Regions from separate parts of the Pseudacidovorax sp. DMC4 genome, predicted to be linked through region 1. Evidence: predicted binding sites of a transcription regulator. Region 1 holds the regulator's gene; the other holds the start of a gene.

What was found. The regulator NrdR, encoded in region 1, represses ribonucleotide reductase genes. The targets are predictions, from matches to a motif close to CACNANATNTNGTG.
Region 2: a site for NrdR is predicted at 5,158-5,171, ahead of ACT54X_RS21435 (ribonucleoside-diphosphate reductase subunit alpha). Genes of this name have one in related genera too.

Annotation. Positions count from the first base shown of each region.
Region 1 is NZ_JBQUYR010000001.1:529,419-536,568, forward strand. Features, by position in the region: gene ACT54X_RS02390 (DUF748 domain-containing protein) at 1-263, opposite strand, end outside; gene ACT54X_RS02395 (lytic transglycosylase domain-containing protein) at 902-1,795, shown strand; ZMP/ZTP riboswitch at 1,913-2,045, shown strand; gene glyA (serine hydroxymethyltransferase) at 2,090-3,334, shown strand; gene nrdR (transcriptional regulator NrdR) at 3,350-3,793, shown strand; gene ACT54X_RS02410 (GspH/FimT family pseudopilin) at 4,009-4,509, shown strand; gene pilV (type IV pilus modification protein PilV) at 4,506-5,060, shown strand; gene ACT54X_RS02420 (PilW family protein) at 5,060-5,992, shown strand; gene ACT54X_RS02425 (hypothetical protein) at 5,989-6,633, shown strand; gene ACT54X_RS02430 (type IV pilin protein) at 6,630-7,073, shown strand; gene ribD (bifunctional diaminohydroxyphosphoribosylaminopyrimidine deaminase/5-amino-6-(5-phosphoribosylamino)uracil reductase RibD) at 7,070-7,150, shown strand, end outside.
Region 2 is NZ_JBQUYR010000012.1:146,868-154,017, reverse strand. Features, by position in the region: gene ACT54X_RS21460 (cytochrome C assembly family protein) at 45-854, shown strand; gene ACT54X_RS21455 (PP0621 family protein) at 854-1,093, shown strand; gene ACT54X_RS21450 (sensor histidine kinase) at 1,090-2,787, shown strand; gene ACT54X_RS21445 (sigma 54-interacting transcriptional regulator) at 2,792-4,330, shown strand; gene ampD (1,6-anhydro-N-acetylmuramyl-L-alanine amidase AmpD) at 4,314-4,904, shown strand; gene ACT54X_RS21435 (ribonucleoside-diphosphate reductase subunit alpha) at 5,254-7,150, shown strand, end outside.

The sequences.
Region 1 (7,150 bases):
CGCTTCGCCGTGAACAGCGGCGGCGCAGCGTCCACGCCAGCGATCGCCAGGTCCGACAGCGACAACTCCAGCGTCCAGGGCCGGAACTGCACGCCCCCCAAGGTCACGCTACGGCCCAGCGCTGCCGATGCCTGCTTCTGGATCTGCCATTTCAGGAGCGGCGGCACGGCGGCCCAGAGCAGCAGCCACAGGAGCAGCAGGCCGGCGATGGCGACGCCCAGCCGCCTCAACCAAAGGCCGTACTTCGTTCCGGAGAAATTCATGGGCGGAGTGTGCCGCAACGCGTACTCGCCCTGCGACGAGAGGCGGGGCGCCGCCGCGTGGGCGCCCCTTGTCGGCATCGGCGGACCTCACAACGAAAAAGCCCGGTGGCTGCTTGCACAGGCCACCGGGCTCGACGGAGGGCGCCAGGCCGCATCCATCTTTTGGCGCGGGAAGAAGAAGGTTCCCGACGCACTGGCAGCAAGGGATTGCCGCCGAGGGGCCGGGCCACCCGTCAGGACTGCGTCCTTCAGGAGAAGCGCCGGCGGAGCGTCTGCGATGCAGACAGCCGCAGATTAGGCCTGCCGACCGGGCGTGGCAAATGAAGTCGAGCGATGAGGCTGGGTGGGGCAATAGACAAACTTTTAAGCACCTATTTAGCATAAAGAAAAGATTCGATATTCTTGACCGTGTATTTAACGGTTCCTAGAATGCGCGCTGCCCGGGCTCCCGCAGTCCTACTCCCCGGGCTCTCTTCCGGACTTCCCAGGTCCGGCCTCTCTGGCGAAGTCAGGACGCCCGTGCACCTTGTATCCCTGCACGGACCTGTTCTCCGCCGCATCACGCGATCGTTCGAGGCAGTCGGCACCCTGGTGCACGACTCGCAGCCTTGGAGCTCGCAGAGAAAGGAAAGTAGCGAATGAATCAGGTCTTGCGGGCTGGCATGCAGGGGTTGCGAACCTTTGCCAGCGACGTAGCCGATGGTTTCTTCGAGATCGTCCACAACGGCTTCGCGCTGATCGGGCTCGCGCTCGTGTTCGTCGTCGTCGCGCTGGCCGCCCGCCCCGACCTGCAACAGGTTGGCGAGGAGCGTCTGGCTGCCTGGGTGGAATCTCGCAAGCCGGCTCCGGCCCCCACCGATCCGGCACCCAACGCCGTGGAGCGGGCCACCGCGGCGCGCCCCGAAGAGCTGCCCCGCCCCCAGGCGGCCGTGGCCTACTGGCTCAGCCGCAAATACAAGGTGGCGGCCGAGCCCCTGAGCGTGCTGGTCGCCGAGGCCTACGACATCGGCCGGCAGACCAAGCTCGATCCGACGCTGATCCTGGCCATCATGGCCGTCGAATCGAGCTTCAACCCGTTCGCCCAGAGCCCCGTCGGCGCACAGGGCCTGATGCAGGTGATGACCCGCGTCCATGGCGACAAGTACGAGCCGGCCGGTGGCACGCTCGCGGCCTTCGACCCCATCACCAACCTGCGCGTCGGCGTCAAGGTGCTGCAGGAATGCATCGCCCGCGCCGGCTCGCTGGAAGGCGGCCTGCGCTATTACGTCGGTGCTGCGAACCTGGGTGACGACGGCGGCTACACCGTGAAGGTGATGGCCGAGCACGACCGCCTGCGCCAGGTGGCCAACGGCCGCAATGTGCCGATCTTCACCCCCTCGGCACCGGCCGCCACCACGCCGCCGCCGGCCGCGATGCCGACGCAGCCCACGCAACGGACCCAGCCGATCCCGGTCATGGCCCCGGCGGGAGAGCCCAAGCCCACGACGCGGCCGCCCGCCACGGTCGCCCTGCTGGAACAACCCGCGTCCTGACCGCTGCCACCCCGGCGAGCCTCCCAGGCGCCTTTGATCAGGCGCCTTTTTCTTTCTTGGGCGTGGCGCGCTGCGGTTCCCCTGGGACGAGGGAGGGACGAAGGCCTCGGCTACACTCCGCCGGTGCGCGACTGGCGATAGGCGCGGCCCCTCCTTGCGAGGCGAGCCGGCGCTGACGTGGATGACCACTGGGAAGCGCACCGCCCGCGGCTGGAGCCGGGGCGATCAGCCGTTCGCCTGGGCAGCCCTTGCCGGATCCGACGCCGCAAGGTCCCTCTTCTTCGAAGGACTGCCATGTACCAACGCAATATCCTGGTCCCAGAGACCGATCCCGAGCTGTACGCCGCCATCGTCGCCGAGACGCAGCGCCAGGAAGACCACATCGAGCTGATCGCCAGCGAGAACTACGCCTCGCCGGCCGTGATGGCCGCCCAGGGCTCGCAGCTCACCAACAAGTACGCCGAAGGCTATCCGGGCAAGCGCTACTACGGTGGCTGCGAATATGTCGACGTCGCCGAGCAACTGGCCATCGACCGCATCAAGCAACTCTTCGGCGCCGACGCCGCCAACGTGCAGCCGCACTGCGGCGCCTCCGCCAACGAGGCCGTGTTCCTGGCCTTCCTCAAGCCAGGCGACACCATCATGGGCATGAGCCTGGCCGAAGGCGGCCACCTCACCCACGGCATGCCGCTGAACATGTCAGGCAAGTGGTTCAACGTCGTCTCCTACGGCCTGAACGACAAGGAAGAGATCGACTACGACGCGATGGAGCGCAAGGCCCACGAGTCCAGGCCCAAGCTGATCGTGGCCGGTGCCTCGGCCTACAGCCTGCGCATCGACTTCGAGCGCTTCGCCAAGGTGGCCAAGGACGTCGGCGCCATCTTCATGGTCGACATGGCCCACTATGCCGGCCTGATCGCCGCGGGCGTGTACCCCAACCCTGTGCCCTATGCCGATGTGGTGACCTCCACCACCCACAAGAGCCTGCGCGGCCCGCGTGGCGGCTTCATCCTGATGAAGGCGGAGCACGAAAAGGCGATCAACAGCGCCATCTTCCCAGGCCTGCAAGGTGGCCCCCTGATGCACGTCATCGCCGCCAAGGCCGTGGCCTTCAAGGAAGCGCTGACGCCCGAGTTCAAGGCCTACCAGCAGCAGGTGGTGAAGAACGCCCAGATCGTGGCCGAGACGCTGACCTCGCGCGGCCTGCGCATCGTGAGCGGCCGTACCGAGAGCCACGTGATGCTGGTCGACCTGCGCGCCAAGGGCATCACCGGCAAGGAAGCCGAGGCCGTGCTGGGCAGCGCCCACATGACCATCAACAAGAATGCGATCCCCAACGATCCCGAGAAGCCCTTCGTGACCAGCGGCGTGCGCGTTGGCACCCCTGCGATGACCACCCGCGGCTTCAAGGACGAGGAAGCCCGCGCCACGGCCCACCTGATTGCCGACGTGCTGGACAACCCGCGCGACGCCGCCAACATCGAAGCCGTGCGCGCCAAGGTTGCAGCACTCACCAGCCGCTTCCCGGTCTACCGCTGAAGCAGGCACGGCCGCATGAAATGCCCCTTCTGCGGCCACGCCGAGACGCAGGTCGTCGAGACCCGCATCTCGGAAGATGGCGACTTCGTCCGCCGCCGCCGCCAGTGCGGCGGCTGCGAGAAGCGCTTCACCACCTACGAGCGGCCTGACGTCAACTTTCCGGCGGTCGTCAAGAAGGACGGCAGCCGCGCCGACTACGACCCGGCCAAGGTGCGCGCCTCGATGATGCTCGCCCTGCGCAAGCGACCCGTGGGCGTGCAGCAGATCGACGAGGCGCTCATGCGCATCGAGCAGACGCTGCTGTCGGGCGGGCTGCGCGAGATCGAGTCGAGCAAGCTCGGCGAACTGGTCATGCACGAGCTGCAGCGGCTGGACAAGGTCGCCTACGTGCGCTTCGCCTCGGTGTACCGCAGCTTCGAGGACGTCGAAGAGTTCCGCCGGCTTTTGCGGGACATCTGACCGCCGCCGGCCTCCTGGGGCGGCAGCATGCCGATGCACGCCCGCAGCGTCGGCTCACCTTCCTTTCCCGACTCTCCCTGCCTGTCCGCTGATCGCCCCCGGCGGCACTCCCGTCGTGCATCGGTGCCTGGCGCATGGATGCGTCCCTAACATCCCGCGCTCGAACGGGAACGAGGGGGCGCACCATGCGAGGAAGGAACGCGCGATCGGCGCGGATGCGGGGCTTTTCGCTGGTCGAGGGGCTGATCTGTCTGGCCGTCATGCTGACGGCCGCCACGGTGGCCATGCCCAACGTGGCGCGCTGGCTGCGCGACTGGCAGAGCAGCCGTGCCAGCCAAGCCCTGCGCGAGAGCCTCGACCTCGCGCGCATCCACGCCCTGCGTTCCTCCGGCCGTGCCACGGTCTGCGTCAGCGCCGACGGCAACGGCTGCCTCGCCTCCTCGGACTGGAGCGCCGGCTGGATCGTCTTCGGCGACCGTGATGGCGACGGCGTGCGCGGCACGGACGAGCCGCTGATGCACGTCCAGCCGCGTCTGCCCGGGCTGCTGCGCATCGCGCCGGCCAGCGGCAGCGTCCAGCGCCTCGTGTTCCTGCCCAACGGCCTGCTGAACAGCACGCCGACCAGCCTCGCGATCACCTCGAGCCATCCCGAAGTGCCGGTGCGCAAGCTGGTGCTCAACCGCATCGGCCGTGCGCGGGTGACGACCGGATCGTGAGGGTGGCCGCCATCGCGCCTCGCCGCCGCGCCCTGGGCTTTTCGCTGCTCGAAGTGCTCGTCGCGCTGATGCTCCTGGCCGGTGCCGCCCTGGGTGGGGCGCGGCTGGCCGCACGCACCTACCAGCAACTGCAGGCCACCCAGCAACGGGCGGCCGCCCTCCTCCTCGCGCAGGACCATGCCGAACGCGCCCGCATGAATCCCAGGGGCCTGCAGGAGGGGCGCTATGCGCTCGGCCTCGATCAGCCACCGCCTGCAGCCGCCGCACCCGCAGCCGACCTGGCCGACGCCGCGGAGGCCGCGCGGCGGGTCGCAGCGCTGGACCAGCGCAACCTCCTCACGACGGCGGCCGCCCAACTGCCCCAGGCTCGTGCGCAGGTGAAGACCACCCAGGACAATGGCGCCCAGGTGCTGCAGGTCTGGCTGGTCTGGTGGACCGCCGGCGCGGCAGCCGAGGACGGGCTGGGTGCCGCCAACCAGGCCGACTGCCCGGCCGAACTGGGCAAGCCTGCCCCCGAACAGGCCTGCCTCTTCCAGCGCTTCGCCCTCTGATGCCATCGGAACACCGTCGACACGCGCGGCACCGGCAGGCCGGCACCAGCCTCGTCGAGTTGCTGCTGTCCTCCGCCATCGGCCTTGCCCTCGTGCTTCTGGCGGTCCAGGTCTACGTGATCACCGGCCAGCCGGTACGCCGCGTCGCGGCGCAGGTGCAACTCCACAGCGACGGCGCGATGACCCTGCAACTGCTGGCCCAGCAGATGCGGCTCGCCGGCTTGTCGGAGTTCGACGACCAGGGCACGCCGCATTTCCAGGGCCTCGCCGTGCGAGGCTGCGCAGGCGCCTTTTCCGATACGGGCGCCGCCTTCGACGCACTGGCCTGCAAGGCGCCCACCGGCGATGCGCGGCCGCACGCCTTCGCGATCCGGCATCAGGCAGACGTCCATGTCACGGTGCCGGTGGGCACCGACCAGCCGTCCAACTGCGTGCTGGAGGGCATCGCCGCCTGGGCCACGTCCAGCTCGGACGGCGCCTTGCGCTACGCGCTGGCCGACCAGCGCTACTTCATCGAGCCGGACGATGACGGCGTGCCCACGCTGTACTGTCGCGGCCTGCGCGACGCGGGCGTGATGGGCAGCAAGCAGGCCCTCGCCAGCCAGGTCGAGGACATGCGCGTACTCTACGCCGTGACTCGCCTTCCCGACGGCAGCGAACCGCAGTCGGCGCAGGTCACAGCCTATGTGCGGGCCGACGATGCCGCGCTGGGCGCCACCGCCGAGCGCTGGCGGCGCGTGATCGGCATGAGCCTGTGCATCGTCGTGCGCAGCGCCTCGCCGGTGGCAGGCGCCCAGCAGACGCCGGAGTCCTACCTCGATTGCGACGGCGAGCCGCAGCAGGCCCTGGACGGACGGCTGCGGCGCAGCTTTCGCACCACGGTCTTCTTCCATGCCCTGCGGCCTGCACTGGACGCGGGAACCTCCTCATGAAGCGCCGCAGTCGCCAGGCACCCCGCGCGCGGCATCTGGCCGAGCGAGGGCAGGCCCTCGTGGTCCTGATGTTGCTCCTGCCTGCGCTGACAGCGGCCACCGCCCTGGCGGTGCGGGGCGCCATCACCGCCGCCCGGCAGTTGCAGGCCCAGCAGACCAGTGCGCAGGCCCAGGAGGCCGCCAGCCTCGCCCTGCGCCAATGCGAAGCGCTGGTCATGGCGACCCTCGCCCCCGATGCGGCCGATCCGCGAACCGTCGCCGTGACCGCCGCCCAGGCCGAGCAGACCTGGAACCGGCTGTCTGCCTGGCGCCCGGGCGCCTCCGGCCTGCGCACCGCCGCCGTCGCTGGACCCGACGGCCGCAGCCTGGGGGCGGGGCAATGCCTGTTCCAGCGGCTCGCGGACGGCGCGCAGGGCCTGCGCTTCGTGGTCACGGCACGGGGTCTCTCGGCCGATGCGCAGGTCTCGGCGCAGACCGGCATGCTGCTCGACGGTGCCGAGGCCTGGCAGCAGGCGGTGCTTCGCAAGGCCGCCGACCCTTGCCAGGGCGCGGGCGCGCCGTCCACCCCGACCTGCGCGCCCCCAGGCTGGACGCGCCGCTGGCGCACGTTGATCACCCCTCCCGCCGCCAACCCCGGATGAAACGTTCTGCCCCGCGCCGGCCACCCACCGGCTTCTCGCTGATCGAGCTGCTGGCGGCCCTGGCCATCGCCACGCTGCTCGCCGCCATCGCGCTGCCGGCCTACCAGGAGCACGTGCGACGCACTCATCGCGCGGCGGCCCAGTTGGCCCTCATGGAGGCCGAGCATCATCTGCATCGCTACCACGCCGCCCGCCTGAGCTTTGCGGGCGCGGCACTGCCGGACGCCCTGACCCGCGTGCCCGCCACCGGCGCTGTCGTCTATCGCCTGACGCTGACGCTCGACGCCAGCCAGCCGCAGCGCTTCACACTGGCCGCCACGCCCACGGGCGCCATGCAGGGCGACCGCTGCGGCACGCTGTCCGTCGACCAGACCGGCCGTCGCACGATCAGCAACAATGCCGCGGACACCCTGCCGAGCGACTGCTTCAAAGCCTCATGAGCGACCTCCCCGTCCTGCCACCCCTGCCCGACCACGACCTCACCTGGATGGCCCGGGCGCTGGACCTGGCCTCGGGC
Region 2 (7,150 bases), on a different contig from region 1:
CCGGCGGGCCCCGTCCGCTGGGGGCCAAAGGCTAAACTCAGCGGATGATTCTAGCGAGCCCCTCCCCACTCAGCGTGGCCCTGGGCATCGCCACGGCCGCGGCCTACGGCGTGACCGCCGCCTTCTCCCACAAGCTCAACCGCAGCGCCACCCAGACCGTCGTCGCCATCGCGTGGCTGCTGCACGCGGCAGCGCTGGCCGCCGGCCTGCTGCCAGGCACGCCGCGCTTCGGCTTCGCACCGGCCCTGTCGATCACGGCCTGGCTGGTGATGACGGTCTATGCCGTGGAAAGCCGGCTCTTCCCGGGCCTGACGGTGCGCCGCGTGCTGGCGGGGCTGGGCGCGCTGGCGGCACTGCTGGCCGCAGCCTTTCCGGGTTCGCCGCTGCACATGAATGCCTCGCCCTGGCTGCCGCTGCATCTGGCACTGGGCATCGCCAGCTACGGGCTCTTCGGCGCAGCCGTGGTGCATGCCTGGCTCATGACGCGGGCCGAGCAGCGCATCCGCCAGGCGGCCGATCCGCATGCGGGCCTGCCGCTGCTGACGCTGGAGCGCCTGACCTTCCGCTTCGTCACGGCCGGTTTCGTGCTGCTGTCGGCCACGCTGCTGGCGGGCCTGTTGTTCAGCGAGACGCTCTACGGGCCCCAGGTGCGCGCCTGGAAGTGGGACCACAAGACGGTGTTCTCGCTGCTGGCCTGGCTGAGCTTCGCCATCCTGCTGGCCGGCCGCAGCCGCTTCGGCTGGCGGGGCCGCACGGCCAAGCGCGTACTCTATGCGGGGGCCGTGCTGCTGCTGCTGGCCTACGTGGGCTCGCGCTTTGTGCTCGAAGTGGTGCTGCACCGGCCCGTCGCCTGATGAAATTCCTGCTCGTGACCCTCGTGGTGGCCGTGGCCATCTGGATCTGGCGGCGCAACCGCCAGGAAGAACTGGACGCCGCACCGCCGCCCCGGCCCAACGCCCGGCCGGCCGTCCGGGGGCCACAGCAGATGGTGCGCTGCGCCCATTGCGGCCTGCACCTGCCGGCCTCCGACGCCGTGTCCGGCCGCCACGGCACCTATTGCAGCGACCGGCACCGCGACGCCGCGGAGCCATGACACCGGACACGGACTTTCCGTCGTCAAACACGGACTGGTCCGCGCTGGAAACCCGCACCGAGCGCAGCCAGGCCCTGCAGCGGGTGTGGCGTGGCTTCATGACGGCCCGGCCGGCGGTGGGACTGCTGCTGCTGGCGCTGCAGGGCATTGCCTTCGCCCTGGGCCAGTCCACGCACGCGCCGACCCTGGCCATCACGGCCCTCTACGCCGCCTTCACCCTGGCCGACCGGCTGCGTACACCCGCGCGCCTGCCGCTGCGACGGCTGGGCATGACCTGGCTGCTGTGCATCGGCCTCGACGTTGCCGTGTTCGCACTGCTTCAGGCGCTGCAGACCGGCACCACGGTCAACTACACGCCCTTGCTGGCCCTTCCGGTGCTCATGGCGGCCGTGGCCGGGGGCCTGGTGGTCGGGCTGGCCACCACCTCGGCCGCCACGCTGCTGATGCTGGCCGAGGCGCTGCGCTTCCAGCTCACGGCCGGCCCCGACGGGCCGGGCCGGCTGCTCCAGGCCGCACTGACCGGCACGGGCCTGTTCGTGCTGTCGCTGCTGGCCCACCAGCTGGCGCTGCGGCTGGCCCGCGAAGAGGCCCGCGCCAGCCGCAGCCAGGATTCGGCCCAGTTGCAGGCGCAGATCAATGCCCTCGTGATCGAGGCGCTGGCCGAAGGCGTGCTGGTGGTGGACGAGGCCGGCCGCGTGCACACGGCCAACCCGGCCGCCGATGCCCTGCTGGGGGGCGGGCTGGACCGCGGCTCGCTGCCGCGCTCGCTGCTGGCCCATCCGGCGTGGCAGCCGCTGGCCAGCCTGGCGCAGCGCACCTTCGAGGACAGGGCCGACCTCGGCGCCGACCTGCCGATCGCCCAGCCCCAGGCCACGCCGCGCGAGCTGCGGGTGCGCACCCGGCTGACGGCCGTGGACGGCGCCCGCGACCGCGGCTTCTGCGTGATGTTCCTGCAGGACCTGCGACAGCTGGAAGCCCGCATCCGCACCGAGAAGATGGCTGCGATGGGCCGCATGTCGGCGGCCGTCGCGCACGAGATCCGCAATCCGCTGGCCGCCATCACGCAGGCCAGCGCCCTGCTGGAGGAGGATCTGACCGAGCCGGCACAGCAGCGCCTCAATGCCATGGTGCAGCAGAACGCACGCCGGCTCGGCCGCATCGTCGACGAGGTGCTGGACGTCGCGCGCGTGCGCCAGCAGGGCAGCGACCTGGGCCAGGGAACGGCCCTGCCCCTTGCCGCCAGCGTCTACACCATGGTCGACGAGTGGAGCCGCCAGAGCGGCCGCGCGCAGCCGGCCCTGCGCCTGGTGGAAAGTCTGCCGGCGGTGCGCTTCAACGAGGAGCACCTGCGGCGCATCCTGGTCAACCTGCTGGACAACGCCGCCCGCTATGCAGGACCGGGCGAGGAATCCATCCGCGTCCACACCTTCGCCGCGGGCGACGGCCGGCCCACCCTGGCCGTCTGGAGCGACGGCGCGCCCCTGGAGCAGGGCGTGGAACGCCACCTGTTCGAGCCCTTCTTCTCGTCCGAGAGCCGCTCCAGCGGGCTGGGCCTGTTCATCTGCCGCGAGCTGTGCGAGCGCCATGGGGCCACCATCCGCTACGAACGCCTGCGTCCCGCACCCGACGTGCCGGCCGGCAATGCCTTCCTGCTGAGCTTCGCGCCAGCGCAGGCGGGCGCTTTGCCACAATAGCTCGGTGAGCAGTTCTCCCGCATCGCCGCCGGCGCAGATCCTCGTCGTGGACGACGAGCCCGACCTGCGCACCCTCTACGAGCTGACCCTGCTGCGCGAGGGCTACCTGGTCGAAGCGGCCAGCAGCGTGGAGGAGGCGTGGCAGCACCTGCAGGCCAACCGCTTCGATGCCGTGATCACCGACATGCGGCTGCCCGACGGGCTCGGCCTGGAGCTGCTGCAGCGCATCGCCCGCCACCAGCGCAGCGAACGCTGCGTCGTGATGACCGCCTACGGCTCGGCCGAGAACGCCGTCGAGGCGCTCAAGGCCGGCGCCTTCGACTACCTGACCAAGCCGGTGGACCTGAAGCAGTTCCGCAGCGTGGTGGCCTCGGCCGTGCAGGAGCGCCCGGGCGGCACGCCGGCACGTCCCGCGTCGCCACGCGAGTCCGCGCCGATCGTGCCGGCCGAAGAAGCGCCGGCCGAGGCAGGCGTCGCGCCCGCGGCCCGCGCCGCGCTGGCGCGCCTGGTGGGCGAGTCGGACGTCATGCGCGCAGTCAAGGCCCGCATCGTGCGTGTGGCACGCGGCATGGCGCCGGTGCTGATTCACGGCGAATCGGGCACGGGCAAGGAATTGGTGGCGCGCGCCCTGCACGGCTGCAGCCAACGGGCGGGAGGCCCCTTCGTCGCCGTCAACTGTGGCGCCATTCCGGAGGCGCTGCTGGAAGCCGAGTTCTTCGGCGCACGCAAGGGCTCCTACACCGGCGCGATGCAGGACCGTGACGGCTACTTCCAGGCGGCGCGCGGGGGCACGCTCTTCCTCGACGAGATCGGCGACCTGCCTCTGGCCATGCAGTCCAAGCTGCTGCGGGCCATCCAGGAACGCTGCGTGCGCCCCATCGGCAGCACGCAGGAGGAGCCGGTGGACGTGCGCATCGTCAGCGCCACACACAAGGACCTGCAGGCCGAGGTGCTGGCGGGCCGCTTCCGGCAGGACCTGTTCTACCGCCTCAACGTGATCGAGGTCCGGCTGCCGCCGCTGCGCGAGCGCCGGGAAGACCTGTCGGCCCTGTGCACCGCCCTGCTGGCGCGCATCGCCGAGGAAAGCGGCCAGCCGGTGCCGAGGATGACGATGCAGGTGCTACTCAAGCTCGAATCGCATCCGCTGCGCGGCAACGTGCGCGAACTGGAGAACCTGCTGCATCGCGCGGTGGCACTGAGCGAGGGCGACACGCTGCAGCTGGACGTCGAGGCCGCTGACGGCAGCGGTATGCAGGACCTGTCCATGCCGCTCTTTGCCACGCCAGCGCCGGGCGCCGTGACGGCCGTTCCCGTGCCGGAGGCCGCGCCCACCCGATCGCCGGCAGTCGCGGGAGCCCCCCCCGTGCCCACTGATCTGCAGCAGTACCTCGACGACCAGGAACGCGGCATCGTCGAGCGCGCGCTGCGCGAGGCCAACTACAACCGCACCGCGGCTGCCGCGCGCCTGGGCCTGAGCCTGCGCCAGATCCGCTACCGCATCGCGCGTCTGGGCATCGCGGTGCCGCATGGCGACGATGACTGAGCCCGACACCGCCCCCTGGGACGGTGGCTGGCTGCGGGCGGCGCGGCGGCTGGACACCCCCAACTTCGGCCCCCGTCCGGCGGGGGCCTGCATCGACCTCCTGGTGGTGCACTCCATCAGCCTGCCGCCCGGCCACTATGGCGGTGAGGAGGTGCAGCAGCTCTTCACCAACCGGCTGGACTGGGACGCGCATCCCTACTTCGCGCAGATCCGGGGCCTGGAGGTCTCGGCGCACTTCTACATCCGTCGCAATGGCGAACTCTGGCAGTTCGTGAGCGTGGACGACCGGGCCTGGCACGCCGGCGTCTCGCAGTGGCGGGGACGCGCCAACTGCAATGACGATTCGGTCGGCGTGGAACTGGAAGGTCTGGAAGGCGAGCGTTTCGAGGACGCGCAGTACGAGACGCTGGCCCAGCTCGCGCGGGCACTGTCGGCCCGCTATCCGATTGCCCACGTCGCCGGCCACGAACACATCGCCCCCGGCCGCAAATACGACCCGGGGCCGGGCTTCGACTGGGCCCGCTTGGCGCGGCAGCTGGCGGGCACCACCATCGCCTTCCCGGCCGCTCCTTAAATTTTTCAATCGGACCCCGGGGAGCGATGGCGCCAGCGCTCCGGGGCGGGCCGGATGGCCGGGCGTCGCCAAGCCCCTGTTCATGCGGGTTTGCGCGCCAAATCGCCCGCCAAGCCCCATCGTTGCGGCCTCGGCCGCGCAGGCACCTACTGCTGCTTGGCTCCGGCGCGAAATCCTGGGGTTTCACCGGAAGTCAAGCTTGACCCGGTCGCCCGACCAAACACTACCGGTAGTGCATTGGCTCTCCTTCGGACACCAGATATAGTGCCCCTCCATCGACGCGGCGGCATGGATCCCTGCCCGCCCGCGCCCTGATCGACGAACACCAAGCCCCCTCAAGAGGAACCGCATGCAGACTGCCTTGAACTCCCCTGCCACCTCCGCCCAGCCCCTGCCGACGATGCCCGCCGGCCGCGATGTGGCGGGCACGACGGCCCCGGCCCTCGCCCACTACCAGATCATCCGCCGCAACGGCGCCGTGGTGCCCTTTGCGCCCGAGAAGATCACCGTGGCGATGATGAAGGCCTTCCTTGCGGTGCACGGGACGCAGGGCGCGGCCTCGGCCAGCGTGCGCGAGACGGTCGAGGGCCTGACGCAGGCCGTGGTCCGCGCGCTGGTGCGCTCGCGCCCGGGCGGCGGCACCTTCCACATCGAGGACGTGCAGGACCAGGTCGAGCTCGGCCTGATGCGCGGCGGCTACCAGGAAGTCGCCCGCGCCTACGTGCTCTACCGCGAGCGCCGTGCGCAAGAGCGCTCCAAGCAAGTCGAGCAGACGGCTGCGGCCGCCGCGCCGCAACTGCATGTGCTGGACGGCGGCGAGCGAGTTCCGCTGGACATGGGCGCCCTGCAATCGCTGCTGCAGTCCGCCTGCGTCGGCCTGGGCGATGGCGTGAAGGCCGAGCCCATCGTGGCCGAGACCATGCGCAACCTGTACGACGGCGTGCCGCTGGACGAGGTCTACAAGGCCTCGATCCTGGCTGCCCGCACGCTGATCGAGAAGGATCCCGACTACACCTACGCCACCGCGCGCCTGCTGCTGCACACCATCGTCAAGGAAGTGCTGGGCCGCGAAGTGGCGCACGCCGAAATGGGCGCCGCCTACGCCGACTACTTCCCGCAGTTCATCAAGAAGGGCGTCGAGAACGAGCTGCTCGACGAGAAGCTGCTGCAGTACGACCTGGGCCGCCTGGGCGCAGCCCTCAAGGCCGACCGCGACCTGAAGTTCGACTACCTGGGCCTGCAGACCCTGTACGACCGCTACTTCCTGCACGTGCGCAAGAGCCGCATCGAGCTGCCGCAGGCCTTCTTCATGCGCGTGGCCATGGGCCTGGCGCTGGGCGAGATCGACCGCGAGGCGCGCGCCATCGAGTTCTACGAGGTGCTCTCGTCGTTCGACTTCATGTCGTCCACGCCCACGCTGTTCAACAGCGGCACGTTGCGCTCGCAGCTGTCCTCCTGCTACCTGACCACGGTGCCGGACGACCTGGACGGCATCTACGAGTCGATCAAGGAGAACGCGCTGCTGTCGAAGTTCGCCGGCGGCCTGGGCAACGACTGGACCCGCGTGCGCGCCCTGGGCTCGCACATCAAAGGCACCAACGGCGAATCGCAGGGCGTGGTGCCCTTCCTCAAGGTGGTCAACGACACGGCCGTGGCCGTCAACCAGGGCGGCAAGCGCAAGGGCGCGGTCTGCACCTACCTGGAGACCTGGCACCTGGACATCGAGGAGTTCCTGGAGCTGCGCAAGAACACGGGTGACGACCGCCGCCGCACCCACGACATGAACACGGCCAACTGGATCCCCGACCTGTTCATGCGCCGCGTGATGGAAAAGGGCAACTGGACGCTGTTCTCGCCCTCTTCCGTGCCCGACCTGCACGACCTGTTCGGCGCCGACTTCGAAAAGGCCTACGTCGCCTACGAAGAGAAGGCCGCGCGCGGCGAGATCAAGCCCGCCAAGACGGTGCCCGCCACCGACCTGTGGCGCAAGATGCTCTCGATGCTGTTCGAGACCGGCCATCCCTGGATCACCTTCAAGGACGCCTGCAACGTGCGCTCGCCGCAGCAGCATGCCGGCGTGGTGCACTCGTCCAACCTCTGCACCGAGATCACGCTCAACACCAGCGACACCGAGACCGCCGTCTGCAACCTGGGCTCGGTCAACCTGCTTCAGCACTTGAAGGACGGTGGCGTCGACCACGAGAAGCTCAGGAAGACCATCTCGGTCGCCATGCGCATGCTCGACA